One region of the Kitasatospora sp. NPDC088351 genome, then DNA from elsewhere that is predicted to be linked to it. Evidence: riboswitches for the same ligand, from Rfam matches in the RefSeq annotation. Region 1 holds a riboswitch; each other region holds the start of a gene.
What was found. A riboswitch is a leader RNA that binds a small molecule or an ion and turns the genes downstream of it on or off. The one in region 1 is predicted to bind cobalamin.

Region 1 (9,769 bases):
CCCCAGACGGCGGCGAGCACACCGACGACCAGCGACAGTGTGCGCAGCACCTCGTCTCGCCAGAGGAAGCGCAGCCCCTCGGCGATCCGGCTGTTGACCGAGACGGGAGCCGCGTCCGGGGCGGGCCCGTCGGCCCGGAAGTGGCCCACCAGCAGGAGCAGGGCCAGGGCAGCGACCGCGTAGGAGGCGCTTATCAGCCCCAGCGCGAGACCCGTCCCGGCGGCCAGCAGCAGCCCGCCGATGAAAGGCCCGGCGAACTCCTGCCCCACGGTCTCGGCCCCCACCATCCAGACGTTGGCGCGCTGCCGGCCCGCTGCCGGCACCGCAGCCGGTACCAGAGCGGAGGCGGAGGTCGAGGCCAGTACGTCGGCGACGCCGAGGATCACCCCGGCGGTGAAGAGCTGGCCGAGCGTGAGGGCACCGGTAACGGCTGAGACGGTGAGCCAGCCCATCGCAGCCAGCCGCATCCCATTTGCGCCCCAGAGCAGCCGCCGCCGGTCGAAGCGGTCGACGATCACGCCGATGTGCAAGGCGACAAGCAGCCAGGGCAGCGTGAGGGTCAACGAGACGGCGGTGACCTGGGCGGGAGAGCTGGTGAGCTGGGCGGCGAGCAGGGGGAGGGCCATCTTCATCACGCCGTCGGCGAGGTTGGTCGCGGCGGTGAAGCCGACCAGGACAGCGGTGTTGCGGCGACCAGGGTCTGGTGGGGCGCAGGGCCCCAGTGTCGACGTGCCGAGGCTTTTGTCGGTCTGCGTTCGTTCAGGCACCGCTGTGGCCATGACCATCCCCTAACTACCTAACGCTTTAGCCGGTGAGATCACTTTGACGTACACCCCCGCCATCGCGCAACCGGTAAAACGTTTAGGCGGTAGAGTGGTGGAAACCTGTAGGAGGTGACCCGCAATGCTGGAGCCACCGGCCTCAGCCGTCCTGGTGGAGGCGTTCGCCAACACGGTCGACGTGGAAGAGGCACATGATGAGATCGCCACCCCGGCCGGACTGGCCGACTGGCTGAAGGACCGCGGCCTGCTCGACGCACCCTGCGAGATCCCCACCGAAGTGCACGAGAACTATGTGACCCTTCGCGCAGGCATCCGCGAGGAGTTGGGCGCCCATGTCGGCGACACCCCCGACGCGGAACTGCTCGCCGCGGCGGACCGGGTGCTGGCCGAACACCCTGTGCTGGTCACGGTGCGCGGCTCACTGACCCCTGCGGCGGAGCTACCGGCGGAGTGTGGGCCGCTGGCCACGCTGGCGATCGCGTGGAGTGAGCTGGTCACGACCGGGGATGCTGCCCGACTTAAGCGCTGCGCAGAGCACACCTGCGGTTGGGCTTTCTGGGATGTGTCGAAGAACCGCAGCCGCCGCTGGTGCTCGATGAAGGTGTGCGGGAACCGCAACAAGAGCCGGTCCTACGCGTCCCGGCAACGGCAGACGATCTAGCCGTCGGTCGGCCGCGTTCCTGTGCTGGATATCCAACCTGCCCGCCGGCATCCCGGCCCGGGATCTGGTCCGCCTCGCGAAGTTACGGTGGCGCATCGAGCACGACTACCGCGAGCTGAAGACCACCCTCGGACTCGACCACTTCGAAGGCCGCTCATTCACCGGCTGGCACCGCCACGTCACCCTCGTCACCGCCGCCCACCTGTTCCCGACCGAACGGCGGACCTGCCCAAAAGTCCCTGCCAGGGCCTGACCCTCTACCAGGCCCTGGACCTCCTCCAACATCTGCTGGCCACCTGGACCGGAACCTGCCCCACCTGCCGACAACCCACCCCATGGCAGCCCTGCGACACCACCTAACAAAGCCCTACTAGCGAGCCGGGAAGGAGTCCAGAGCAAGATCCCATCGGTCGGCCTCGCGAAGCAGTGCTGCAGTATCCAGCCGCATCTCCACGAAGTGCTGGTAGATGTCCGCCCCGTCATCTCCCTGCTGCCATGGGGGCGCTGCCTCAAGGGAGAGGTGAACACGAATCACTGCCCCGCTGTCGCTTCGATCAGCGAGGCTCACGGCAAGGACCGGTTCGACGAACCATGTGTCCGGAGACAGCCAGCCTTCGGCATCGGGCCCCGTCACCGCCACCGTCCCGGCGGCCACCGCCCGCAGCCACGCGGACACCTGACGGGCTTCATGAGCCAGCAGACATGGATCAGCAAAGGACCAACTGCCCTCGGGAGTGGCCACCGACCCGCCAATGACCAGCCAGTTGTCGTCGTAGGAGTCGCCTCGGACCGCAGCAAACTGATAGCGCAACGGACGGAGCTCAACGCTGCTCGCGTGATCACTCAAAAGCACGGCCACAGGTTGTCACGGCCCCGCAGCTCAGTGCGGCTCATTAAATGATCACCTGGATCGGTCCGCTGTATCAGACGTCATGCCTTGCCCCGTCGAAGGCGTACGTCCGGACCGGGTCAAGGTGCAGCTCGTATGGCCCGGAGCAATCTGCGGCGAGAGTGGCGATCCGGACCCCACACGGGCAGGCTCGGTTGGGTCCTTCGGTTCCGTTCGGGCCGCAGCAACCGGTGCTGTTCTCCCACCCTGGCAGCGGCTGCAGGCCGGGGGCGTCATCAGGGTGGACAGCGACCGTGTCGCGGACGCCAGCCGAGACGACGAAGCCTTCCTCGGTGGCCATGAGCGGTCCCCGAGGATAGCCCGGTACCGGGTTGTCGTGGTCTTCCTGCCGGACGAAAGGCGCTCCCCACGGCTCGCGCTCGATCGCATAGTGACCCCGCGGCACAGTCGGAGACGCCTGGCGTGCTCCCTTGGGCCGAGCACTGTCGAGGTCCGGGACGATCGGAACGTCGGACAGCGCCGTCAAGTCGGGCGTGAGCGCAATGCCGCACTTGGAGCAGTAGAAGACCGTCATGGGACCCGTTGTAGTCGCAGATCCATAGGCTCCGCACCTCCAATTCGCCTCGGCCGCCTACCATTGCCGACAGCGAACCCGTCTGCATGACGACCTATCTGACTGCACGAGCGTGCGGGTTCACCGGCCTACCCCTTCACGATTCGGCGAACTCGCCCTCTTTGCCGCCGGCCGGCTGGAACGCACCGAATGGCATCCGGTGCCCCCGCCGCTGCGGGACGGCGGCATCGGCACCTCCGGCTGTGCCGACCCGGTCGAGCTGAGCCTGCGCGACCTCGTCCTGCTGATGCTGACGACGAGCGACAACGCCGCCACCGACGTCGTCCTGCACCGGGTCGGCCTCGACCGGGTCAACGCCCTGCTCGCCGGGCTCGGCCGCGACCGGACCCACCTGGTCGGCGGCTGCGCGGACCTCATCGGCTCACTGCTCGCCGACCTCGGCGCCGCCGACGAGGAGGAGGCACAGGCCAGGCTCGCCGCCCTCGCCCCCGCGCAGACGATGGCACTGTCGGTCTGCGTGCCCGAGCGCACCACCCGGGGCACCGCCCGCGACACGGCCGAACTCCTGGCCCAGATCTGGCGCGACGAGGCGGGCCCGGCCGAGGCCTGCGCCGAGGTCAGGTCGGTGATGGGCCGTCAGATCTGGCCGCACCGGCTCAGTTCGGGCTTCGAGGACGGCTACCGGATCGCCGGCAAGACGGGCACCCTGCCCGGCTGGCGCAACGAGGCCGGGGTGGTCGAGCACCCCGACGGCGGACGGTACGCGGTGGCGGTGTTCACCCGGGCCGAGACGCCCCGGCAGCGTGACCCCGGCGCGGACCGGGCGATCGGCCGGGCCGCCCGGATCGCGGTCGACGCACTGCGGGCGACGGCACCGTCCACCCCGGAGCCGTCGTCGGTGGTGAACCCGCCTACTGTGACCGCATGATCCCGACCGCGCGGGCCGTCCTCGGCCGCATCCTGACCGACCTGGGATCGACGCTGGTCGAGGTCGTGGCCGGGGACCCCGACCCGGTCCGACCGGTCGGCGGGGTGCTCATCCACGACCCGATGGACGAGCCCGCGCGGCTGCCCGGGGCCGTCGTCCTCGGCGTCGGCGTCGCCGGTGCGCCGGCCGTCGCCGCCCTGGTCGAGCGGGCGGCCGGCCTCGGCGCGGCCGCCGTGATCGTCCGCTCGCCGGTCGCCGTCGACGACACCGTCGCCGCCGCCGTCGCCGGGAGCGGCGTGCCCGTCCTCGGCCTCACCCCGGGCGCCTCCTGGGCCCAGGTCGCCGCCCTGCTGCGGGCCCTGCTGGCCGTCGACGAGTTCGCGGGCGAGGACCTGGCGGGCGCCGGGGAGGACGTCGGCGGCCCGCTCTCCGGCGATCTGTTCGCCCTCGCCAACGCGATCGCCGCCCTCCTCGACGGGCCGGTCACCGTCGAGGACCGCGGCGGCAAGGTACTCGCCTTCTCCAGCCGCCAGGACGAGGGCGACCCGGCCCGGATCGCGACCATCCTGGACCGCCAGGTCCCCGCCGAGAAACTCCGCGACCTGGAGGCCCGGGGCGCCTTCCACGCGCTCTACCGCAGCGAGGGCCCGCTCTACGTCGACGGCGTCGCCGACAAACCCCGGGTGGCGATCGCCGTCCGGGCGGGCGGGGAGATCCTCGGCTCCATCTGGGTGGTCGTCCAGGACCGCCTGGGCCCCGACGGCGAGCACGCCCTGACCGAGGCCGCGAAGGTCGCCGCCCTCCACCTGCTGCGCCGCCGGGCCGGCGAGGACGTCGGCCACCGGCTCCGCGCCGACCTGCTGGCCACCGTCCTCGAAGGCGGCGCCGCCGCACCGCAGGCCGCCGCCCGGCTCGGGCTGACGGCCCAGCCCGCCTGCGTCCTGGCCCTGACGGTGCTCGGCGACTCCTCCGCCCCCGACCTGCTCGCCGCCGGCCACCGCTCCGGCGAGGCGCTCGCCCTGCACCTGGCCGCCGTCCACCCGCGCGCCGCCACCGCCTCGCTCGGCGGTGTGACCTACGCCGTCCTGCCGAGCGGCTCCGACGAGGCGGCCGTCCGGGTCGCCGACACCTTCCTCTCCCGGATCGCCCCCCGCGTCCCGGCGGTCATCGGCCTCGGCCGGCTCGCCGCCCACCCCGGCGAGCTGCCCCGCTCACGGGCCGACGCCGACCGCGCCCTGCGGGTGCTCACCGCCGGCGGCACGCCGCACCGCGTCGCCCATCTCTCCGACGTCTACGTCGCGTCGCTCCTCCTCGAACTCGCCGACCGGGTCCACGCCGAGGACGACCTCCCCGACAACCCCGTCGCCCGCCTGCGGGCCTACGACGCCGAACACCACAGCGCGCTCACCGAGACCCTCGCGGCCTGGCTGGACACCTTCGGCGACGTCGTCGCGGCCGCCGCCGCCGTCCACATCCACCCCAACACCTTCCGCTACCGGCTCAAGCGCCTCGCCGAGGTGGCGGACCTCGACCTCGCCGACCCCGGGGCCCGCTTCGAGGCCATGCTCCACCTCCGCCTCACCCCGCCCACCCCCTGACCGGGGCGCGGCTCTGCGTACGGGCCGCAGGTCGCCGCCCGGGGAGCTTCGGGGCGGAGCCGGAGGGAGCGGCACCCTGGACTTGCTAGGACGTCCGACTATATGGTCGTGGACAAGGCCCGCAGTGCAGGGAAGCCGGTGTGAGTCCGGCACGGTCCCGCCACTGTGACCGGGGAGCGCGTCACCGCAGTACCAGCCACTGGCAGCCAGCCGGGAAGGCCGGGTGGCGCGCGCTGATCCGGGAGTCAGGATACCGACTGCGGGTGTTCCGTGTTGTCCACGAGGATGGAGCAAACACGCATGGCACCGGTCTGTGTCCTTCCTGGCCCTGGTGATCCTGCGACGGTCGCGGCACGCACGTCACCCTGACGGCTCGCCGCGCCCGGCAGCACCCGCGTCCCGCACACCTGCGTGTCGGGCGGGCGTGCCGCCGTGCCCCGGTTCTCTCGGATCCCACCTGACATCCTGACGAGAGCAGGCTTGTGATGGTCCGTGAACTCACCCGTTTCATCGGCGGTCGACACCCTGCTCGACGACCCCCGGGTGCAGGCCCTGGGATTCGTCGGGTCCACGCCGGTTGCCCAGTACGTGTACGCCACGGCGGCGGCCCGCGGAAAGCGGGCGCAGTGCTTCGGCGGTGCCAAGAACCACCTGATCGTCATGCCCGACGCCGATCTCGACCAGGCCGCCGACGCGCTGATCGGTGCGGGCTACGGCTCCGCCGGCGAGCGGTGCATGGCCATCTCCGTCGCGGTGCCGGTGGGGGAGGAGACCGCCTCCGCCCTGGTCGCCAGGCTCACCGAGCGGATCGCCGCGCTGAAGGTCGGCGCCGCCCACGATCCCGAGGCCGATTTCGGCCCGCTCGTCAGCCGGGACGCCCTGGAGCGGGTGCGCGGCCTCCTGGACCTCGGCGTCCAGGAGGGCGCCGAACTGGTGGTCGACGGACGCGAGTTGACCGTGCCCGGGTGTGAGGGTGGCTACTTCCTCGGCGCCACGCTCTTCGACCGCGTCACCCCCGGGATGCGGATCTACCAGGAGGAGATCTTCGGCCCGGTCCTGTGCGTGGTCCGCGCCGCGGACTACGAGGAGGCGCTGCGGCTGCCGAGCGAGCACGAGTACGGCAACGGGGTGGCGATCTTCACCCGGGACGGCGACACCACCCGGGACTTCTCCCGGCGGGTGAACACCGGTATGGTCGGTGTCAATGTGCCGATTCCGGTGCCGGTGGCGTACCACACCTTCGGCGGCTGGAAGCGCTCCGGGTTCGGCGACCTCAACCAGTACGGGCCGGACGCGATCCGCTTCTACACCCGGACCAAGACCGTCACCTCGTGCTGGCCCTCCGGGGTCAAGGAGGGCGCGAGTTTCACCATCCCCACGATGGGCTGAGGGCCGCTGTGCACAGGGAACTGACCGAGGATCAGCTCGCCATCGTCTCGACCACCAGGGACTTCGCGCAGGAGTGCCTTGCCCCGTACGCGGTGGAGTGGGACCAGAACAAGCACTTTCCCGTGGACGTCCTCGCCAGGGCGGCCGCTCTCGGGCTCGGCGGCGTCCACGTCCGCGAGGAGTGCGGCGGCTCCGGCCTGACCCGGCTGGACGCCGTCCTGGCCTTCGAAGCCCTCGCCACCGGCTGTCCCTCCATCGCCGGCTACACCTCCATCCACAACATGGTCGCCGGGATGATCGACCGCCACGGCACGCCCGGGCAGCGGGCCCGCTGGCTGCCGGGCCTCTGCTCGATGCGCGACCTGGCGAGCTACTGCCTCACCGAGCCGGGCGCCGGCTCGGACGCCGCCGCACTCACCACCCACGCCCGCCGCGACGGCGACCACTACGTCCTGGACGGCGTCAAGCAGTTCATCTCCGGCGCCGGGTCCTCGCAGGTGTACGTGGTGATGGCCCGCACCGGCGGCGAGGGACCGCACGGCATCTCCGCGTTCGTCGTCGAACGCGGGGATCCGGGACTCTTGTTCGGGCCCAACGAGCGCAAGATGGGCTGGAACGCCCAGCCCACCCGCCAGGTGGTCCTGGACGGCGTCCGGCTGCCCGCGGACCGCCTGCTCGGGGTGGAAGGCGGAGGTTTCCGGATCGCCATGAACGGCCTCGACGGCGGCCGGCTCGGCATCGCCGCCTGCTCCCTCGGCGGGGCCCAGGACGCACTGGAACGGGCCACCAAGTACCTCGCCGAACGGGAGGCGTTCGGCGCCAGGCTCCTGCACGCCCAGGCCCTGCAGTTCCAGCTCGCCGACATGGCAACCGAGCTGGAGGCCGCGAGGTCGCTGCTCTGGCGCGCCGCCACCGCGCTGGACGACGGCGACCCGCAGGCCCCCCACCTCTGCGCGATGGCCAAGCGCTTCGCCACCGACACCGGTTACGAGGTCGCCAACCGCGCCCTCCAACTGCACGGCGGCTACGGCTACCTCGCCGAGTACGGCGTCGAGAAGATCGTCCGCGACCTGCGGGTGCACCAGATCCTCGAAGGGACCAACGAGATCATGCGCGTCATCGTCGCCCGCAGCCTGACCGGGGCCGCCTGATGAACACCGGGACGGAACAGGAGGACGTCCTCCTCGAACGCGAGGGCCGGATCGGCCGGATCGTCCTCAACCGGCCGAAGGCACTCAACGCGCTGACCCACCCGATGGTCCGCCGGATCGACGAGGCCCTCGCCCGCTGGGAGCAGGACGAGACGGTGGCGGCCGTGGTCATCACCGGCGCGGGGGAGCGCGGCCTCTACGCGGGCGGGGACATCCGCGCCATCTACGAGGACGCCCGGGCCGGCGGCACCGCCTCCCTCGGCTTCTGGCGCGACGAGTACCGCCTCAACGCCAGGATCGCCCGCTACCCCAAGCCGTACATCGCCGTGATGGACGGCATCGTGATGGGCGGCGGAGTCGGAATCTCCGCCCACGGCCGCGTCCGCGTCGTCACCGAACGCACCAGGATCGCCATGCCCGAGACCGGCATCGGCTTCGTCCCCGACGTCGGCGGCACCTACCTGCTCGCCCTCGCCCCGGGCGAACTCGGCACCCACCTCGCACTCACCGCCGCGACCGCCGGACCGGGCGACGCGCTACTGTGCGGACTGGCCGACCTCCTCGTCCCCGCCGCGAAGCTGCCGTCGTTCCTCGCCGCGCTCACCGAGGAGGAGGTCACCGCCGCGGTGCACCGCCACGCCGCTCCCGTCCCCGCCGGCCCGCTCGCCGCACAGCTCGACTGGATCGACCACTGCTACGCCGCCGACACGGTCGAGGAGATCCTCGACCGCCTGCGCGCCAGCGGGGAGGGCGCGGCGAAGGAGGCCGCCGAGCAGATCGCCGCCAAGTCGCCCACCGCCCTCAAGGTGACCCTGCGCTCGCTGCGCCGGGCCCGCCGGCTCGGCCCGCTGGAGCAGGTCCTGGACCAGGAGTACCGGGTCTCCAGCGCGGCCCTGCGCTCGCCCGACCTGGTCGAGGGCGTCCGGGCCCAGGTGATCGACAAGGACCGCTCCCCACGCTGGTCGCCACCGGTCCTGGAGGCCGTGACCGAGGACGACGTGGACCGCTTCTTCACCCCGCTGGGCCCGCAGGAGCTGGGCCTCGGCACCACCACCGCATGGGAGGAACGCTGGTGACCATCCGCACGATCGCCTTCGTGGGACTGGGCAACATGGGCGGCCCGATGGCCGCGAACCTCGTCAGGGCCGGCCACCGGGTGACCGGCTTCGACCTCGACCCCGACGCCCTGCGCCGCGCCGAGGCGGCCGGCGTGCCGGCCGCCGCCTCCGCGCCGGCCGCCGTGGCCGACGCGCAGCTGGTGATCACCATGCTGCCCGCGGGCCGCCAGGTCCTCGACCTCTACCGGGACGGCGGACTGCTGGCCGCGGCCGAGCCCGGCACCCTGTTCGTCGACTGCTCGACCATCGACGTGGCCGACGCCCGCGAAGCGCACGCGGCGGCCCTCGCGGCGGGCCACCGGGCGCTGGACGCGCCGGTCTCCGGCGGTGTGACCGGTGCGAGCGCCGCGAGCCTCACCTTCATGGTCGGCGCGGCGGAGGCGGACTTCGCCGCCGTTCTGCCGGTCCTGGAGGCGATGGGCCGCAAGGTCGTGCACTGCGGCCCGTCCGGCGCCGGGCAGGCCGCGAAGATCTGCAACAACATGATCCTCGGGATCTCGATGATCGCCGTCAGCGAGGCCTTCGTCCTCGGCGAGCACCTCGGCCTGAGCCACCAGGCGCTGTTCGACGTGGTCTCGACCGCCTCCGGCCAGTGCTGGGCGCTCACCAGCAACTGTCCCGTGCCCGGTCCGGTGCCCGCCAGCCCCGCCAACCGGGACTACCGGCCCGGCTTCGCCGCCGCGCTGATGGCCAAGGACCTCGGCCTGGCCGCCGACGC
Region 2 (9,769 bases), on a different contig from region 1:
CGTCCCGCAGGTCGGCGACCGAGGTGGCCAGGACCCGGACCCCGTCGGGGTACTGGCAGGCCTCCATGAAGGCGATGTGGTCGCCCTGGACCACCACCTGTTCCAGGGTGTGGGTCATCTCCCGGCCGTAGATGTCGCGCAGCATCGCGCCGATCTCGCTCCGGCCGTGCATCACCAGCGGATGGCTGGGCTGGGTCTTGTGGTCGACCATGCGCACTTCGGCATCGTCGGCGTAGAGCGCGAGGAGGGTCTCGGCGTCCCCGCGTTCGATGCCCTCGCGCAGGGCGGCGGTGTCGAAGTCGGAAGGTGCCGCCATGGTGCTCATGTTCTCGCTCCTCCGGTCGGATTCCGTCGGGCTCGTACTCCGAGCGTACGCCCGCCCGGCCGGGCCGGACCGGCCCGTGCTCAGGCCGCCGGCGTGGACCGCAGATAGGCCGCGAGGGCGGTGATCGCGGCGGGGTTGCGCGGGCTCTCCACCAGGTCGACGTAGTCCAGCACGAAGATCCGGTCGTTCCTGACCGCGGCGACGCCGGCCAGCGGCGGGAAGGACTTCAGGAACTTCCGCTTCGCCTCGGCGTCGGTGTCACCGTAGTTGTTGATCACGATCACCTCGGGGTCGCGCTGCACGACGCTCTCCCAGCCGACGGTGGTCCAGGAGTCGGCGACGTCGCCCATCACGTTGCGCCCGCCGGCCTTGGCGATGATCTCCTCGGGCGCGGCGTACTTGCCCGAGGTGTACGGCTTGTCCTCACCACTGTCGTAGAGGAAGACGCCCGGCCGGTGCTCGGGCTGCGGCACGGCGGCGACCTGCGCCCGGAAGTCGGCGATCAGCTTGTCGGCCCGGTCGCGGACGTCGAAGATCTCGCCGAGGTTGGCCAGGTCGGTGTAGAGCGCGTCCAGCGGCGACATCACCCCGCGCTCCGGGCCCTTGCCGCTGCGGCAGGACTCGCTGAGCACGTAGGAGTCGATGCCGAGGCCGGCCAGCACCTGCGGGGTGAAGCCGTCGGCTTCGCCGAAGCCGTAGTGCCAGCCGGCGAACACCAGGTCGGCCTGGGCGTCCAGGACGAGCTCCTTGGTGATCGGCTGCTTGGAGAGCCAGGCGGTCTGCTGGTAGCCGTCCTTCCACGGGACCTTGGCGAGGTCGCCCTTCTCGTCGGGCATCACATAGCCGGCCATCCGGTCGGTGAGGCCGAGCGCGAGCATCAGCTCGGTGATGCCCACGTCGTTGGTCACCGTCCGGGCGGGCTTCGCCTTGTAGGTGACCTTGGTGCCGCAGTTGTCGACGGTCACCGGGTAGTGGTCGGAGCCCGCCGCGGCCTCGCCGCTCGGGGCGATCTCGGCCCCGCACGCGGTCAGCGCGAGGGTGAGCAGGGCGGTGGCGGCGACGGCCTTGGTGCGCATGGGAGTTCCTCGGGTCGGGGGGAGGGGCGGAAAGGGCGGGAGGGGAAGCGGGGTCAGCGGAGCCGGTCGAAGAGCAGCTGGACGGCGCCGGTCTCGGGGTGCCGTACGGGGGTCGCGCGGACGCCGAACACCCCGGCCAGCAGCGCGGGGCGCAGCACCTCGACGGGCGGTCCGGAGGCGACGATCCGGCCGGCCCTGATCACGTACAGCAGGTCGCAGTGGCCGGCCGCCAGGTTGAGGTCGTGCAGCGCGGTGAGCACCGTCGGCCCGGCCGCCCGGACCAGCGCCAGCACCTCCAACTGGTGGGCGATGTCCAGGTGGTTGGTGGGTTCGTCGAGCACCAGGACCCGGGGCTCCTGGACGAGCGCGCGGGCGATCAGCACCCTCTGCTTCTCGCCGCCGGACAGGCTCAGGAAGCCCCGCCCGGCCAGGTGGTCCGCGCCGACCCGGGCCAGCGCCTCGGCGCAGCGCCGGTCGTCCCCGCCGGTCGGGCCGGCGAATCCGCTGCGGTGCGGCAGCCGGCCCATGCCGACCACCTCGGCCACGGTGAAGTCGAACTCGGCGGAGTGTTCCTGCGGCAGTGCGGCGACCCGCCGGGCGGCCTCGCGGGGGGTGAGCGCGTGCAGGTCCTCGCCGCCCAGCCGGACGGCGCCGGCGGCGGGCCGCAGTGCCCGGTAGACGCAGCGCAGCAGGGTCGACTTGCCGCTGCCGTTCGGTCCGACCAGGCCGACCACCTGTCCGGCGGCGGCGTCCAGGGTGATGTCGTGGACCAGCCGGGCGCCGGCGATGTCGACCGAGAGCCCGTCGACGGCGATGTCCAGGGCGGTCTCGCTGGCGGTCTCGATGACGGTCTCCGGGGTGTCCGTGGTGTCGGTGCTCGGGTCGGCGTTCGCGCCGGTGCCCATCAGCGGCCTCCGAAGGAGTAGCCGCGGCGGCGCATCAGCAACAGGAAGCAGGGCACCCCGAGCACCGCGGTGACCACCCCGACCGGCAGCTCGGCGGGCGCCAGCAGGGTGCGCGAGACGATGTCCACCCAGACCAGCAGCAGCGCCCCGGCGAACGGCGCGACCAGCAGCACCCGGCGGTGGCCGGCGCCGACCAGCATCCGCACCAGGTGCGGCACCATCAGCCCGACGAAGCCGATCGCGCCGCTGACCGCGACGACGGTGCCGGTGACGGCCGCCGTCACCACGAACAGCTGCCGGCGCAGCCGGTCGGGGTCCACACCGAGCGAGGCCGCCGTCTCGTCGCCCATGGCGAGCGCGTCGAGGCGCCCGGCGGAGAGGGCGAGGCAGGCCAGGCCGGCCAGCACGGTGACGGCGGCGATCGGCACCGAGCCCCAGGTCGCCCCGCCCAGGCTGCCGAGCAGCCACATCATGGCGCTGCGGGCCGCCTCGCCGCGCGCGGCGCCGAACACCATCAGCGCCGTCACCGCGGAGAAGCCGTAGGACATCGCGGTGCCGGTGAGCACCAGCCGCAGCGGGGTGAGCCCGTAGGCGGTCCGGGCGGCCGCGTACACCAGCAGCATCGCCAGCAGGGCCGAGCCGAAGGCGGAGACCGAGAGCGCCCAGACCCCGAGCGAGGCGAAGGCGCCGAGCAGCAGGACGGCGTTGGCGCCGACCGCCGCGCCGGAGGAGATGCCGAGGACGAACGGGTCGGCCAGGGCGTTGCGGACCATGGCCTGCACGGCGACCCCGGTGGCCGCGAGCCCGGCGCCGACCACGGCGGCCAGTACGGTGCGCGGCAGCCGGATCTCCCAGACGATCGCGTACGCCGCCGCCTCCTCGGCCTCCAGCCGACCGCCCGTCAGCCCGGCGCCCAGCAGCCGCAGGACCCGGGACCAGCCGAGGTCGGAGGAGCCCAGGGCGACCCCGCAGACCAGCGACAGCAGCAGGGCCGCGGCCAGGCCGGCGGCCAGGGGCGCGGCGGGTATTCGACGGACCGGTGCGGTCACTGCGGTGCTCACGAGGGGGGCGCGCCTTCGCCTCGGGCCGTGGGCGGCGCGGGGCGGCGCGCCCGGGCCGTGGCGGGGCCGGGGCGCCATCCCCTCGCATTCCACGGCGAGTTGTCGGGAGGTCGGCGCCCCAGGGCGATCGGGCTCACGGGGCCGGGGCCCCGTCCACCGTTGCGGGTCAGCGCCGGATTCGGACCGGACTTCCCCCATGGGACGCCCTGGCAGCATAACAAGCGCTAAGGCCAGGCAACCCTTACAGGTGCCGCCGGGCATGTCCCGGAAACGCGCGACCGCCCCCGTCCGGTGTGGTGGTCCGGGCGGGGGCGGTCGACGGAGGCCGAGCGGCGGTCAGGCCTGCTTGGTCTCCCAGAAGATCTTGTCGACCTCGGCGATCAGGTCGAGCAGGGCCTGACCGGTGGCCGGGTCCGTCGACGCCTTGGCGGCCGAGGCGGCCTTCAGGGTGTCGTTGATCAGCTGGTGCAGCTGCGGGTACTTCTCGAAGTGCGGGGCCTTGAAGTAGTCGCTCCACAGCACCGAGATGTGGTGCTTGACGGCCTCGGCGCGCTGCTCCTTGATGATGACGGCGCGAGCGCGGAAGTGCGCGTCCTCGTTGGCCTGGTACTTCTCCTGGGTGGCCTTGACCGACTCGGCCTCGATCCGCGCCTGCGCCGGGTCGTACACGCCGCAGGGCAGGTCGCAGTGGGCGTGCGCGGTGGCACGCGGTGCAAACAGACGAGAGAACATGGGAGTCCTTCCTTAGATCGTCTTCCCGCGCCCGAGATTACCCTTCCGGTCACGGGGTTTCGCGATCGGTCGGTGGGCCTAGGGCAAAAGGCGGACCCGGAACCGGGTGAATCCGGACATCGGCGGGTGACGGTCCGTACGGCAGACTGGGACGCGGCGAGCCGGGAGGAGGAGTCGTGACGCGGATGGCGGAACCGGAGGGCGGCACCCGCGGGGGTGCCGCACCGTTCGGACTGATCGACGTGGCGGGGGACTCGATGGTGCCGACGCTGCGTGAGGGCGACCGGCTGCTGGTCCGGTACGGGGCGCGGATCAGGCCGGGCGCCGTGGTGGTGGTCCGCCACCCGTTGCAGCAGGACCTGCTCGTGGTGAAGCGGGCCGACGGCCGGCGCCCGAAGGGCTGGTGGCTGCTGTCCGACAACCGGCTGGTCGACAGCGACAGCCGCAGCTACGGCGCCGTCCCGGACGAGCTGGTGCTCGGCCGGGTGCTGCTGCGGCTGCGCCCCCGGCCGGCCTGGCTGGCCCCGGGCCGCCGGCTGGAGCGCCTGCTGCTGGGCCCGCTGGTCCGGGTGCCGGGCCTGGCCCGCCGGCTCGGCGTCTGGGTCCGGCCGGAGGATCTCTAGCCCGGAGGGCCGCTAGCCCTGCCCGGCCAGGACGGCGGCCTCCTGGCGCTTGCGGGCCCGGTACGCGGCGACGTTGGCGCGGGTGGCGCAGCGGTCGGAGCAGTACCGCCGGGAGCGGTTGGTGGAGGTGTCCAGGTAGGCGTTGCGGCAGGGCGCGGCCTGGCAGATGCCGAGCCGGTCGGCGCCCAGTTCGGTGAGGTGGACGGCCAGGCCCATGCAGGCGACCGCGCTGAAGTGGGCCGTGGCGGTGGGCGAGTTGTCGGCGAGGTGCAGGTGCCAGCGCGGGCGCCCGGCGTCGTCCAGGTAGTCGTGGCCGGAGACCAGCGGGCTGACGGGGTACTCCATCAGCAGGCTGTTCAGCAGGTCGACACCCCGGATCTCGTCCCCCTCGGCGGCGGCCTCGAAGACCCCGCGCAGCCGGGTCCGGACGGCACGCAGCCGGGGCAGGTCGGCTTCGTCGGCGAGCGCGGCGGCACGTGTGTTCTCGGAGAACAGGCCGCGGACGGCGTCGACCGAGGTCAGCGTGTCGGTGCCGCGCTCGGGCTCCTCGGTGTTCACCAGCCGGACGGCGAGGTCGGCGTACGAGGCGAGCTCCACGGTGGTCCTTCCAGAATCGGTAACGGGCTGACTGGCTCCAGCCTATTACCTGGGCGGGGCAGGCGTCGGCGCCCGGCAGGTCCGGCCTGCCGGGCGCCGACGGGAGCGTCCTAGAGCACCTTGGACAGGAACGCGCGGGTGCGCTCGTGCTGCGGGTCGGTGAGCACGTCGCGGGGGGTGCCGGACTCGACCACCACACCGCCGTCCATGAAGACCAGCGCGTCGCCGACCTCGCGGGCGAAGCCCATCTCGTGGGTGACGACGATCATCGTCATCCCCTCGTCGGCCAGACCGCGCATGACGTCCAGCACCTCGCCGACCAGCTCCGGGTCGAGCGCCGAGGTGGGCTCGTCGAAGAGCATCAGCTTGGGCTTCATGGCCAGCGCGCGGGCGATCGCGACGCGCTGCTGCTGTCCGCCGGAGAGCTGGGACGGATAGCTCTTCGCCTTGTCGGCCAGGCCGACCCGCTCCAGCAGGGCCATCGCCCGCTCCCTGGCGGACGCCTTGGCCTCCCTGCGGACCTGGACCGGCGCCTCGATGACGTTCTCCAGCGCGGTCATGTGCGGGAAGAGGTTGAAGCGCTGGAACACCATGCCGATGTCGCGCCGCTTGAGGGCGACCTCGCGGTCCTTGAGCTCGTGCAGCCGGTCGCCCTTCTGCCGGTAGCCCACCAGTTCGCCGTCCACCCAGAGGCGGCCGGCGTTGATCTTCTCCAGGTGGTTGATGCACCGCAGGAAGGTCGACTTGCCGGAGCCGGAGGGGCCGATCAGGCAGAACACCTCGCGCTGCTTGACCTCCAGGTCGATGCCCTTGAGCACCTCGACCAGGCCGTACGACTTGCGCACGCCCTCGGCCCTGACCATCGGGCCGTCGGTGCCGGCGTCGGCCGGGGTCGCGGGGGTCTTGGTCAGATCGGTCATACGTGGCCACCTCCCTCAAGGCCGGGAACCACGTCGTGCTTCCCGCTCGGCACGGGCTTGCCGGCGAACAGGCGGCGGAGCCGCTGGACCGGGGTCGGGGGGAGCGTCCGGTTGGTACCGCGGGCGTAGTGCCGCTCGATGTAGTACTGGCCGGTGGTGAGCAGCGAGGTCAGGAACAGGTACCAGACGGAGACCGCGATCAGCACCGGGATGGTCTGGAAGGTGCGCGAGAAGATGTTGTGGCCGGCCTGGTACAGCTCCTCCAGCGCGATGGCGCTCGCCAGCGAGGAGGTCTTGAGCATCGAGATGGTCTCGTTGCCGGTCGGCGGGATGATCACCCGCATGGCCTGCGGCAGGACGATCCGGCGCAGCGCGGCCGCGCGGCTCATGCCGAGCGCGTGGGCGGCCTCGGTCTGGCCCTCGTCCACCGACTGGAGGCCGCCGCGGACGATCTCCGCCATGTAGGCGGCCTCGTTGAGGCCGAGACCGAGCAGCGCCGCGGTGAAGACCGGGATCAGCGAGTTGGTCGACTCGGACCAGAACGCCGGCCCGAACGGGATGCCGAGCGACAGCTTGGGCCAGATCGCGGCGAGGAAGTTCCAGAAGACCAGCTGGACCAGTACGGGGGTGCCGCGGAAGATCCAGATGTAGAGCCAGGCGGTGCCGGAGAGCAGCGGGTTGGGCGAGAGCCGCATCACCGCGAGGACGACGCCGCCGATCACGCCCATCACCATGGCCAGCGCGGTCAGTTCGAGCGTGACGCCGACGCCGTGCAGGATCTGGTCGTTGAAGAGGGTGTCGCCCACGACGTCCCACTGGAAGGCGGGGTTGTTGATCAGGGCGTTGAGCAGCATCGCCAGGAGGACGACGATGACGACTGCTCCGGCCCAGCGTCCGGGGTGGCGGACCGGGACGGCCTTGATGGTCTCGGACCGTCCCGGTGTCACCTGCCCCTGGTCGGAAGTTTTCACGATGAGGTCGCCTCAGGGGGTGTGGTTCGGCGGAGGTCAGCTCTTGGCGGCGTTGATCTCGGACGTGCCGAGCGCGCCCGCCTCGACGCCCCACTTCTGCAGGATCTGCTTGTAGGTGCCGTCGGCGATCAGCGACTGGACGGCGCCCTGGACGGCCTTGGTCAGCCCGGAACCCTTCTCCAGGACGATGCCGTAGGGCGCGCTGTCGTAGGTGTCGCCGAGCTTCTCCAGCTGGCCGTTGGTCTGCTTGAGCGCGTAGTCGATCACCGGGGAGTCGGCCATCATGACCTGGTCGCGGCCGGCCACCAGGGCCTGGGTGACATCGGTCTGGAGCGAGAACTTGTCGCCGTCGCCGGGGATGGCGGGCTTGCCGTCCTTGGCGCAGTCGGGGTTGCGCGTGTCACGGACCTCGTCGGCCTGGGTGGTGCCGGTCTGGACGGCGACCTTCTTGCCGCAGAGGTCCTTGGGGTCGATCTTGTCCGGGTTGCCCTTCTTCACGGCGATCGCGCTGCCCGCGGTGAAGTAGGTGACCATGTCGACGGTCTGCTCGCGCTCCTTGGTGTCGGTGAAGGAGCTCATGCCGAGCTGGTACTTCTTGGCCGCGATACCCGGGATGATCGAGGTGAAGTCGGCGTTCTGCACGTCGGCGGTCAGGCCGAGCCGCTTGGCGACCGCGTTCGCCAGGTCGACGTCCATGCCGACGATGTTGCCCTTGTCGTCCTTGAACTCGTTGGGCGCGTAGGAGGCGTCGGCCGCGACGACCAGCTTGCCGGAGGACTTGACGTCGGCCGGCACGAGGGCGGCCAGCGCCGGGTCGGCGGTGACGGCGGCGACGCTGGCGCTCGGGTTGGCCGCGCCCGAACCGCCGGAGGCGGAGGAGGACTTGCTGCTGCCGCAGCCGGTCAGGACGAGCGAGACGGACGCGACTACCGCGCCGGCCGCGAGGAGGCGGGTGCGCTGGGTACGGGCGGTCATGGGGGATCTCCTCCTGAGGGAGAGGTCGGGCGGAGCGCGCCGCGGGGGCGCGGCGCACCGGGGCAGCAGGCCGTTCGGCGCTGTACCGGGTGTATTTCGCTGTGCGTCGTCGTACGGGCAGTGCCGGTCGTGCATGGCCTGGGCGGGGGTTCGCGCAGGGTGGTGCAGGGGACTGCTTCCGCCACCCTCCGCCGAGGTGGACGTTGACCGAACCGCCTCGACCAGTGGCCGGCTCGATCCGAGATGGGGGGAATCCTGCCATCTGACGACGGTCGGGTGGCCCTCATTCAGATCAAAATCGGATAACGAGGGTGCACCTTGTCCGCTATTCGGACGAATACCGTGTCCCTGTCACCCTCCGTATAGGTATGCGGTTTTCGCCGTGCCGTGCCGTGCCGGGAGGGGCGGGGTGCTGCCGGAGCGCCGCGCAGGCGTACGCAGGCGTACGCGGGCGGAACGGGCGGTCCCGCCCTCCCGGCCTGCCGGGCCGGGTACCGGGTGTGTCAGAATTCGGTACCGGGCGACCCCCGATGCTCGAACCCAGACCGCCGAGTCGCGACAGGCTCGGGGTGCGCAGGAACGGAAGTCTCCGACGTCGACTCCGTATCCGAGGCACCGGCTCACCTCCGTGTCTGCGTTCACTCCCGCGGGTGTGGGTACTCGTTCGCCATTGCCGTCGCCGGGGCCCGGTGCCTCCGACGCCGGACGCCGTCAAGGTGGCTGTCGGCGAATGAAATGCACGTGACGAGGACGAAAAGGCATAGGTGCGATGCCGTCGTCCGGCCTACGCTCGGCCCGGAAGCACAGTGCCGACAAATTAAGACAGAACACCCTCATCCGAGGGCGCCGCCCCGACGGCAGCGCCCCGACCCCCGCTCCCGGGTCCGCTTCGGCGTACCCGGTTTCCGGTTTCCGGCGGGGTCGTCCGCCCGTCGGTCACGCGTCCTCGCTGAACCAATGACGAAGAGGTCATCGTGGCAGCGGAGATCATCCACAGCAGCACCCAGGACACCGACGATCCGGTCGACGCCGTTTTCGCGCTCCACCGCGGCGGCAAGATGGAGATCCGGGCGACCGTCCCGGTGCGCGACGCGGACGACCTGTCCCTCGCCTACACCCCCGGTGTCGCACGGGTCTGCACGGCCATCGCCGAACAGCCCGAGCTCGTGAACGACTACACCTGGAAGTCCAACACGGTGGCCGTCGTCACCGACGGCACCGCCGTGCTCGGCCTCGGCGACATCGGCCCGGAGGCCTCGCTCCCCGTGATGGAGGGCAAGGCCATCCTGTTCAAGCAGTTCGGCGGGGTGGACGCCGTCCCGATCGCGCTCGCCTGCACCGACGTGGACGAGATCATCGAGACCGTCGTCCGGCTGTCGCCCTCCTTCGGCGGCGTCAACCTGGAGGACATCTCCGCCCCCCGCTGCTTCGAGATCGAGCGCCGGCTCCAGGAGGCCGTGGACATCCCGGTCTTCCACGACGACCAGCACGGCACCGCGATCGTCACCACCGCCGCGCTGTGGAACGCGGCCAAGGTCACCGGCCGGGAGATCGGCTCCCTGCGCGCCGTCATCTCCGGCGCCG
Region 3 (9,769 bases), on a different contig from region 1:
GTGCCCGGCCGCCTGGAGGATCGCCCGGGCCGCCTGGTCGGGTACGCACTGCTCGACGCCAGGCCCGAGCGCCTCCCGTCCGGCCCGCTGGGCCCGGAACACCAGCCGGTGCAGCTCGACCTGCCAGGGCGCGGGGGCGGCGCCGATCACGAAGGTCCGGGCGGTGGAGACGCCGTAGCCCCGGTACTGGGCGCCGAGCACGACGGTGAGGAAATCGCCCTCCTCCACCCGGCGGTCGGTGGGCTGGTGGGCCTGCTGACCGGAGTGGCTGCCGGTGCCGACCGAGACCGGGAAGGCCGCCCGGTCCGCACCGTGGTCGATCATCCGGCGCTCCAGCTCCATCGCCAGGTGCCGTTCGGTGCGGCCGACCAGGATCGACTCCAGCAGTTCGCCGAGCGCCTGGTCGGCGATCTCGGCGGCGATCCGCAGGTCGGCGATCTCGTGCTCGTCCTTGACCACCCGCAGCCGCTCGACCACCGGTCCGAGGCCCGCCAGTCTGACCCCCTCGGCGAGGCCCGCCACCGACCGGTGCCGGGTGACCGTCAGGTCGTGCTCCTCCACCGCCAGGTCGTCCACGCCGAGCCGCCCGGCGGCCGCGGCGGCGGCCAGCGCGGTGTCCTCCCCCGCCGCGACCGGGACCTGGGTGAGGTCCTCGCCGAGCAGGTGCTCCCCGGTGTCGTCCGGCGGCAGGTCGTCCGGCAGCGCCAGCAGCGCCCGCTCCCGGGTGAGCAGCAGCGTCGCCCCGCAGGGCGCGCACCCGGTCAGATAGCGCACGTTCGCCGGCCTGGTGATCAGCGCCGCGTCGGCCCCGGTCGCACCGCAGTGCTCCCTCAGCCGCTCCCGCCGACCCGCGTACGCATCAGCCATGCGTCGAGCCTACGGAGCGCCGCCCCGATCCGCCCGTCGGGCGGGCCCGACCGGGCCGGGGCCGGGGCCGGGCCGCGCCCGGCTCAGGCCTTGGCCTCCGTGGCCTCCGTGGTCTCGGCGGCCTCCCCGGCCGGCGTCGGCCGGGCCCCCGCGTGCTGGGTCTGCGGGGACCAGCGCCGCTCCACCCCGGCCAGCCGCCAGTAGGCGATCGCCGCGACCCAGACCACCACGAACAGGCCGACGATCACATAGCCGACGTTGTCCAGCGAGAGGTCGGCGATCCACCCGCTGACCGGGTCGGTGAGGTCCAGCTTCTCGTGCAGCACCCCGACCAGCTCGATGGTGCCGATGATGAACGCCACCGCGATCGACAGCCCAGTGATGGTCAGGTTGTAGTACACCTTGCGCACCGGATTGGCGAACGCCCACTGGTACGCGAAATTCATGAACGTCCCGTCCAGCGTGTCGAACAGGCTCATCCCCGCCGCGAACAGCAGCGGCAGGCAGATGATCGCGTACCAGGGCAGACCGGCCGCCGCGCCGGAGCCGGCCATCACCATCAGGGTCACCTCGGTCGCGGTGTCGAAGCCGAGGCCGAGCACCATGCCCACCGGGAACATCTGGCCGGGCCGGGTGATCGAGCGGGTCGCCCGGTTCAGCACCCGGGCGAGGAAGCCGCGCGCGTTGAGGTGCTCCTCCAGCTCAGCCTCGTCGTACCGGCCGGCCCGCATCGACCGGAACACCTTCAGGATGCCGAGCAGGGCGGCCAGGTTGAGCGCGCCGATCAGGTAGAGGAAGGCACCGGAGGCGGTGGTGCCGACCACGCCCAGCCACTTGTGGGTGGTGGAGTCGTCGTCCATCAGCGTGTTGGCCAGCTGCGCCCCGCCCGCCACCAGGGCGGCCATCAGCACCACCATCGAGGAGTGCCCGAGCGCGAACCAGAAGCCCACGGAGACCGGCCGCTTGCCGTCCGCCATCAGCTTGCGGGTGGTGTTGTCGATCACCGCGATGTGGTCGGCGTCGAAGGCGTGCCGCATGCCGAGGGTGTAGGCGGTGATCCCCAGGCCCACACCGAAGACCTGGGTGCCGACCGTGTACTCGTGCGGTGCCACCAGGAATATGAGCGTCCCGAACGCCGCCACGTGCATGGCCAGGATCACCCCCATCAGCCCGGCCGTGCGGATGGTGTCCTGGCGTTTCCAACGGAAAGTGGGCAACACCGGCGGTGTCGCCGGGGTGGCGGTTTCGGGCAGGGTCATCTTCGGATCACGCTCCAGCACCTCGTGGAATGGCTTCGTGAGATGCCGTGGCCGGTCTCCTGGCTTACGGGGCTTCCGTACCCGCCTTCCCAGGCGCGCGAGGCGCCCAGTGGCGTCGTGGGTACGGACGACTCCCCCCGATCACAGTGGCGAGGGCCGCTCCGGACTGGGATCCCTGAGGATCCGTCACCGGTATTCCCGAGCACCACGGCGGGGAACACCGTAGGGCCCGTGGGACACCCTTGCAAGGCTGCGCACCTGCGCAGGTGTTCAGAATCACAGGACGCGGACTGCAAGAATGGGGCCATGCATCTCGTACCGGCCGACCGCGCGGGCCACCGCACCATCGACGGACACCGGGTCTGCGAGGCCATCGCCGCGATCGGCGACACCGCGCACGTCCGGTCCTGGGCCGAGCGGTTCTCGCTGCTCGCCGACCCCGGGCGGCTCGCCCTGCTGCTCGCCCTGCACCGGGCAGGCCCGCTCGCCGTCACCGACCTCGCGGTCGCCACCGGCATGCGTGACCCGGCCGTCTCCCAGGCCCTGCGCCTGCTGCGCACGGCCGGCGTGGTCAGCGGCGACAAGGACGGCCGCGTGGTGCGCTACCGGCTCGTGGACGACGGCATGCGCCCCCTGCTGGACTCGTGTGCCGCCGCCGAGCACCACGAGCCCTCCGCGGCCGCCGGCTGACCGTCCCTCGGGGACAGCCGGACAACCGCCCCCGGCCAGGGGCGGTTCAGTACGATCTTCGTGTGCCGTTCCGCCCGCAGGCCCGCGCCTGGCCCGATGACGACCGCTGGGACACCCGGCCCGTCAGGGCCCGCGTGCTGGCGGTCGCCCGCACCCTCACCTCCGCCACCCGGGTACTGGACGTGCTCACCCTGCTGCGCGGCCAGGACGGCATCCACCTCTACCTCACCGTCAACCCCGGCTCCGCGTTCGCCACCGGGCTCGACGGCTTCCTCGCCGGCCTCACCGGCATCACCGTGCTGGACTGGCGCGAGGCCACCCGGCGGCGGTTCGACCTCGCGGTCGCCTGCGCGGTGCACCGCTCGATGGCCCGGCTGAAAGCCCCGCTGATCGTGCTGCCGCACGGTGCCGGCTACAACCGCCTGGTCACCCGGTCCACCGGCGACACCGTCTCCGCCGCCGGCCTCTCCCGCCGCGAACTCACCCACTGGGGGCGGGTGTTCCCCGCAGTGATCGGCCTCTCCCACGAGGAGCAGCTCGACCGGCTGCGGATCTCCTGCCCCGAGGCCCTGCCCCGCGCACGCGTGGTCGGCGACCCGTGCTTCGACCGGATGCTGCGCAGCCTGGACGGCCGGGACGGGTACCGCGCCGCGCTGGGCGCCGTGGACGGCCGCCGCCTCGTCGTCGTCAACTCGACCTGGAGCGAGCACTCCCTGTTCGGACGCCACCCCGACCTGCCGCTGCGTCTGGTCGGCCGGCTCCCCGCCGACGAGTACACCGTCGCCGTCGTCCTGCACCCCAACATCTGGGCCCGGCACGACCCCGCGGCGCTGCTCGCCACCGCCGAACGGTCCGGACTGCGGCTCGTCCCGCCCGACCAGGGCTGGCAGGCCGCCCTCGTCGCGGCCGACTGCCTGATCGGCGACCACGGCTCGGTCTCCTTCTACGGCGCCGCCCTGGAACGCCACACCCTGCTCGTCGCCACCGGCGCCGACGAACTCGACCCCCGCTCCCCCACCTACGCCTTCGGCCAGGCCGCGCCGCCGCTCGACCCCGACGGCGACCTGCTCACCCAGCTGGAACAGGCCCTGGCGAAGCCGGACCGGGCCGCGCTGCGCCCGATCACCGACCGCTCGCTCGGCCGGCAGGGCCAGTCCGCCCGGCTGCTGCGCCCGCTGCTCTACTCCTATCTGCGGCAGGTGGACGAACCGGACGACGAACCTCGCCAGCCGCCGTACCCGCGACCGGTCCCGCTGCCCACGGCCCTGCCCGGCCCGACGGCGTACGACGTCGAAGGGGAGCGCCGGGGCACCGAGGTCCGCCTGCGGCGCTACCCGGTCGGCCCGGACCACCGCGAGGCCCGGGGCAGCTACGCGGTCAGCGCCGAGGAGCCGACGCTCGCGCTGCGTCACAGCGCCGAGGTGATGGCCCGTACCGAAGTCCGCGCCGAACTGCCCGCCGAGCGCTGGCTCGCCGACACCGCGGCCCAACTGCCGGGCCTCGGCGTGGCCGTGGCCGCTCTCGGCAAGGCCCGCCATCTGCTGCGGCTCCGCGGCGGCCTGCTGCTGGAGGCCCACGCCGAACGCCCCTGGGGTGCGGCCACACCGCACCTCGACCCCCTCCTGCTCGGCGCCGCCGTCGCCCTCTGGCTCGCCGACGGCGGCGACCCGGCCGGCCTGCCGGAACACGGCCTCACCGTCCGCACCGGCGACCGCCGCACCCGGGTCGCGTTCACCCGCCGCCCGGGTCAGAACAGCTAGGGCTTCCCGGCCCTGGACAGGTGCCGGTCCAGGACGGCGCGGAGCCGGTCGACGTCGGCGCCCTCGGCGATGCCCCGCTTGGGCAGCAGCGTGAGGCAGGAGGCGTTCCGGTCACCGCTCAGCAGGACGAAGAGCCGGGGCGTCTCGACGAAGCGCGGCGCGGCCTGCCAGGTGAGGGTGCTCGACGACTGCTCGGTGCTGACGGTGACGCCGGAGTCGTCGACGACGGCCCGGTACTCCCCCTTGCCCTCCGTCAGGCGGTGGAACTGCCGCGCCTGGAGCCACGGCAGGGCGAGCAGAAGCAGGGTGACGAGGAGCATCACGACGAGTGAGGAGCTGACGCCCTCGCCCGACGTCACGGACAGGACGGAGCCGACCACCGCGCACACCGCCGCCACGGTCAGCAGCCAACGGGTCCGCCGGCCCGTGGCGGAGATCTTCGCCCGGGCGGTCAGCGCCTCCCGGAAATCCTCCGCGGTCGGTCGGTACGACAGCTCCAGCCGCGTCCCGGTCCGCTGGTCCTCACCCATGTGCACGTCCTTCTCCTTGATCGGCACCGGATGCTAGCGCGCCCTCCCTTCGACCCGCCGACCATTTATCCCTGGTCCGGTTGTCCGTGGTCCGGGCCGAGCGTGGCCCGCAGCAGCTTCCGGTCGGGCTTGCCCGCCTCGGTCAGCGGCAGCCGGTCGAGGACGTGCACGGCGGCGGGCGCGTACATCGAGCCCAGCCGTTCGGTGACGAACCCCCGGACCAGCTCCCGGTCCAGCCGGTGGCCGGCCGCCGGGACGACGGCCACCTGGAGCTCCTCGCTCCCGTCCGCCCGCCGTGTCCCGAACGCCGCGCACTGGGCGACGGCGGGGTGGGCGAGCAGCACCTGCTCCACCTCCGCCGGGTAGACGTGGCCTCCCACCACGATGACCATCTCCTTCAGCCGGTCGACGAGGTGGAGGAAGCCGTCGCCGTCGAGGTGCCCCACGTCCCCGGTGCTGATCCAGCCGTCCCGCAGCACCTGCGCGGTGAGGTCGGGCCTGCGCCAGTAGCCGCTCATGAGCATGGGCGTCCGGACGTGGATCTCCCCGTTCCGGCCGGTGGGCAGCACCGCGCCCCGCGGGTCGCGGATCTCGATCTCGACGCCCTCCTGCGCCCGGCCGACCGTGATCCGGCCGTCCGGCCCGGTCACCCCGTGCTCGTGCGGCAGGACCTCGGTGATGTTGCCGGCCTCGGTCTGGCCGTACCAGCCGTACAGGACCGGGCCGAGGAGCTCCGCCGCCCGGTGCAGCCGCTCGGCGGAGGCGGGGGTGCCGCCGTAGAAGACCCGGCGCAGGGCGGACAGGTCCGCGGTGGCCAGGGCCGGGTGGTCCAGGAGTTCGTACAGCAGCGGCGGCAGGAGCCAGAGGTCGGTGATCCGCTCCCGTTCGAGGGCGGTGATGACGTCGAGCGGGTCGAAGCCGGACCGCAGCACGACGGTGCCCCCGGCGAGCAGCGTGGCGTCGGCGACGATTCCGGCCATATGGGCGAGGGCGGTGCAGGCGAGGAAGCGGGGCGGCGGGGAGGGCGCGAGGCGGGCGGCGTGCGAGACCAGCAGCCGGCCGTACGGGCCGTGTGCCATCCGGATGCCCTTGGGGATGCCGGTGGTGCCGCCGGTGAAGCGGATGCACCAGTCGTCCTCGGCCTGCGCGGCGCCCTTCGGCCCGGCGGTGGTCCCGGTGGCCGTCCCGGTCCGGCCCGGGCGGAGCGCCGAACCCGCCACCGCCGCCGGGTGCCAGTCGGTGGGGGCGGAGTCCAGCGTGAGCACGGCCGGTACCCGGACCAGCGCGAGCAGCGCCTCGCCCGCCGTCCGCAGGTCCGGGTCGACGAGCAGCGCGGCGGTACCGACGCTGTCCACGATGGCCGCCTGTGTCCCGGGGGCCGAGCCGAGGCCGAGCGAGACGACCCGGGCGCCGAGGAGATTGGCCGCATACCGCGCGACCAGCGCCTCGGGGCGGTCGCCGACGAGCAGCGAGACGGTGCTGCCGCGGCGCACGCCGTGCTCCGCCAGGGCGGCGGCACTGAGCAGGACGGCTTCGTGGAGCTCCCCGGCCGGGACCGCGCGACCCTCGGCGGTGATCAGCGCGGTGTGCTCGGGGGAGCGACGGAGGGCGTCGAGGATGCGTTCGACGTAACTCTCGTACGGCGGTGCCGGGTTCTCGGACACGGCGGGGGCCTCCTTCGGCAGGGCGTCCGGCGCGGGCGTGGTGCGGGTCGGTCCGTGGTGCGGGTCGGTCCGTGGTGGAGTCGGGGCACCGGCCGGTCGCGGCGGCCCCTCCTGGAGGCTATGGGTGCCCGGCTCGCCGGATCCAAGACCTGATGCGGCATAAGATGATGTCCTGCGGGTTATGAGGAACGGCCCGACCCGGGGGGGGCGGCGGATGGACCTGCTGGCGCTGCGCTGCTTCCAGGTCGTCGCGCGCCACGAGCACGTCAGCCGGGCGGCCGAGGAACTGCGCGTCGCCCAGCCCTCGGTGAGCCGGATGATCGCCCGGCTGGAGACCGAGCTGGGTGTTCCGCTCTTCGACCGCAGGGGCCGCCGGATCCACCTCAACCGCCACGGCGCGGCCTTCCTCCGGCGGGTCGACCGGGCCCTGCGCGAACTCGACGACGGCCGAAGGGAGTTGGCGGATGCCGCAGATGGCGCCGGCGGCACCGTGACGGTGGCCACCGAGACCCTGCTGACCCTCGCCGGGGTGCTCGCCCGCTTCCGGACGGCTCACCCGGACGTCGAGGTCCGGCTGCGCCAGTCCGCCGCCGATGTGATGGTCCGTCAGCTCCGCGACCGCGAGGTGGACCTCTGTTTCGCCTCCCAGCCGCTGGCGGGACCCGCCCTGAGCTCCGTGGTCCTGCTGCGCGAGGAGGTGCTGCTGGTGGTGCCCGTCGGCCACCGGCTGGCGGGGCGGGAGCAGGTCGCGGTGACCGAGCTGGACGGCGAACTGTTCGTCACCCCGCGCCCGGGCCACTGGCAGCGGGTGCTCGCCGACCGGCTCTTCGCCGAGGCGGGTGTGCGGCCGGTAATCGCCTGCGAGGGCGACGAGCCGGGCGCCGTACTGGAGCTGGTCGCGGCCGGCCTGGGGGCCGCGCTGCTGCCCGCGATGGCGCGCGGCTCGGGCCCCCGGGGCTCCGTCGCCTGGGTGCGGCTGGCGGCCCCCGGCTGCCGGCGGGAGCTGCGGCTGGTCCGCGACGGCGACTCCTACCGCACCGAGGCCGCCCGCCGGTTCGGCGAGTTCGCCGCGCGGCACTTCCGGCGGACCGCCCACGACGGCGCCCACGGCTCCGACTCCCCCGGCCGGACCGGCGCCGGGGCCGAGCGGGGCGACGCCCCACCCCCCGCAGGCCCTCCGACCGGCCGGCCGTAGCCCTGGGTCAGAACGCCTGGGCTTCGCCCCGAAGCCGCCGCAGCCGGGCCCGGCTGCGGTCGGCCAGCCCGGTGTCGCCGAGTTCGTCCGCCAGCTCGACGAGCAGCGTGTGCGCCTCGCCCTCCTTGGCCGCCTGGCCCAGGGCGAAGGCCCGGTCGGCGCTCTCGCCCGCGTGGACGACGGCCCGGTCCAGCCGGCCCAGGGCCCGGTGGGCGCGGGCCCGGACGAGCGACAGCCGCATCAGCATCGGGGAGTCCGCCGTCCGCCCGGCCGTCGCGGTCGCCTCGTCGAGAACGGCCAGCGCCTGTTCGGGGCGGCCCGCCGCGATCAGTGCCTGCCCGAGGTGGTAGCTCTGCACCACCACCCCGTGCGGGTCGCCCTCGTTGGCCTCCCGGGCCAGGGTGAACAGCTCCACCGCCCGCTCCGGACGGCCGTCGGCGAGGCAGAGCAGCCCGTCGGTCTCACGGACCAGGCCGGCCAGCCGCGGCTCGTCCACCAGCGGGAGCAGTGCGGACGCCGCGGCCAACTGCTCGGCCGCGCGCGGGTACTCCTTGCGCCCGTGGTAGGCCCGGGCGAGCTGGTTGCGCATCCGGATCCCGGCGTCCGGGCGGTTGTCCCACTGGGCCGCCTCGACGCCCAGCAGGTGGGACTCGGTCCAGTCGTCGTAGAGCCCGCGGCCGTGGTACAGCGGCCAGAGCGACTCGCAGAGCCGCCACACCTCGCCGTGCCAGCGCTGTTCCGCGGCCGCGCGGACCGCGCCGAGCAGATTGGCCCGTTCGGCCTGGAGCCACTCCATCGCCTCGGCGCGTGAGGCGAAGCCGGGCAGCTCCGCGCCACCGGGCTCCTGGAGCCGCAGCCGGTCACCGAGCACGGCCCGGTCCGCCAGCGCGGCCCGGCCGCGGTAGTACGCCACGATCCCGCGCAGCAGTTCCGCCCGGCCGGGCTGCCGGCGGGCACGGTCGCGGGCGTGCAGCCGGACGAGGTCGTGGGTGCGGAAGCGCTCCTCCGGGCCGTCGTCCACCACCTCGTCCAGCAGGTGGGCGGCGAGCAGGTCGGCGAGACCGTCCGGCACCCGTTCGAGGCCGACCGCCTCGGCCAGTTCGACGGAGACGTGCGGGCCCGGGACGGTCCCGATCAGGTGGTAGAGGTCCCGGGTGTGGCCGGCCAGCCGGAGGTAGACCGCGTCCAGGACGTCGCCGATCGCGCCCTCGTCACTGCCGAGTGATGCCAATCTCCGCTCCTTGTCCGCGAGTTCCGCCACCACCCGGTCCACCCGGAGCCCACTGCGGTCGAGCAGCTGGGAGCCGACCGCGTTCAGCGCGAGCGGCAGGCCGCCGCAGAGCTCGACCAGGTCCTCCAGCTCCCGGTCGGTGCCCCGGCCCGGGCCGAGCCAGCCCCGGACCAGCTCGGTGCCGGCCGTCGTGCTGAGCGGGTCGAGCCGCAGCACCTCGGCGCCGTCCAGCGCGAGCCCGGGCAGCCGCCGCCGGCCCGCGACGACCACCAGCCCGGTGGACGGCAGCAGGGTGCGGACCTCGGCGGCGTGGTCGACGTTGTCCAGGAACACCAGGACCCGGCGGTCGGCGGTGACCGTCCGGAACAGCGCGGCCCGTTCGGGCAGCGTCTCCGGTACCTGGTGCGGCTCCAGCCCGAAGCCGCGCAGGAAACCGGCCAGGATCTCGCCGAGGTCCACCCCGCCCAGGTGGCGGTGGGCGGCGAGGTCGGCGTAGAGCTGGCCGTCCGGGAAGTGCTCGGCGTGGCCGGCCGCGAACTGGGCGACCAGCTCCGTCTTCCCGACGCCGCCGAG

Region 2: it holds a riboswitch for cobalamin, as region 1 does, so the genes downstream of both, AB0P06_RS03350 (iron ABC transporter permease) here and AB0P06_RS14990 (aldehyde dehydrogenase family protein) in region 1, are expected to answer to the same signal.
Region 3: it holds a riboswitch for cobalamin, as region 1 does, so the genes downstream of both, AB0P06_RS23780 (HoxN/HupN/NixA family nickel/cobalt transporter) here and AB0P06_RS14990 (aldehyde dehydrogenase family protein) in region 1, are expected to answer to the same signal.

What each region holds. Positions count from the first base shown of each region.
Region 1 covers NZ_JBFBIL010000016.1:124,727-134,495, reverse strand. The annotation lists gene AB0P06_RS15025 (MFS transporter) at 1-722, opposite strand, end outside; gene AB0P06_RS15020 (CGNR zinc finger domain-containing protein) at 904-1,443, shown strand; partial or broken gene AB0P06_RS15015 (transposase) at 1,469-1,696, shown strand; gene AB0P06_RS15010 (hypothetical protein) at 1,814-2,296, opposite strand; gene AB0P06_RS15005 (hypothetical protein) at 2,367-2,867, opposite strand; gene AB0P06_RS15000 (serine hydrolase) at 2,980-3,795, shown strand; gene AB0P06_RS14995 (helix-turn-helix domain-containing protein) at 3,792-5,393, shown strand; cobalamin riboswitch at 5,480-5,670, shown strand; partial or broken gene AB0P06_RS14990 (aldehyde dehydrogenase family protein) at 5,907-6,782, shown strand; gene AB0P06_RS14985 (acyl-CoA dehydrogenase family protein) at 6,791-7,933, shown strand; gene AB0P06_RS14980 (enoyl-CoA hydratase/isomerase family protein) at 7,933-9,009, shown strand; gene mmsB (3-hydroxyisobutyrate dehydrogenase) at 8,991-9,769, shown strand, end outside.
Region 2 covers NZ_JBFBIL010000003.1:81,252-91,020, forward strand. The annotation lists gene AB0P06_RS03335 (nuclear transport factor 2 family protein) at 1-325, opposite strand, end outside; gene AB0P06_RS03340 (ABC transporter substrate-binding protein) at 406-1,401, opposite strand; gene AB0P06_RS03345 (ABC transporter ATP-binding protein) at 1,455-2,222, opposite strand; gene AB0P06_RS03350 (iron ABC transporter permease) at 2,306-3,367, opposite strand; cobalamin riboswitch at 3,472-3,591, opposite strand; gene sodN (superoxide dismutase, Ni) at 3,704-4,099, opposite strand; gene sodX (nickel-type superoxide dismutase maturation protease) at 4,285-4,722, shown strand; gene AB0P06_RS03365 (CGNR zinc finger domain-containing protein) at 4,735-5,319, opposite strand; gene AB0P06_RS03370 (amino acid ABC transporter ATP-binding protein) at 5,430-6,239, opposite strand; gene AB0P06_RS03375 (amino acid ABC transporter permease) at 6,236-7,210, opposite strand; gene AB0P06_RS03380 (ABC transporter substrate-binding protein) at 7,247-8,185, opposite strand; gene AB0P06_RS03385 (NADP-dependent malic enzyme) at 9,160-9,769, shown strand, end outside.
Region 3 covers NZ_JBFBIL010000036.1:46,618-56,386, forward strand. The annotation lists gene AB0P06_RS23775 (aminopeptidase P family protein) at 1-867, opposite strand, end outside; gene AB0P06_RS23780 (HoxN/HupN/NixA family nickel/cobalt transporter) at 951-2,126, opposite strand; cobalamin riboswitch at 2,158-2,351, opposite strand; gene AB0P06_RS23785 (metalloregulator ArsR/SmtB family transcription factor) at 2,433-2,816, shown strand; gene AB0P06_RS23790 (hypothetical protein) at 2,879-4,576, shown strand; gene AB0P06_RS23795 (YcxB family protein) at 4,573-5,133, opposite strand; gene AB0P06_RS23800 (AMP-binding protein) at 5,172-6,770, opposite strand; gene AB0P06_RS23805 (LysR substrate-binding domain-containing protein) at 6,985-7,965, shown strand; gene AB0P06_RS23810 (regulator) at 7,973-9,769, opposite strand, start outside.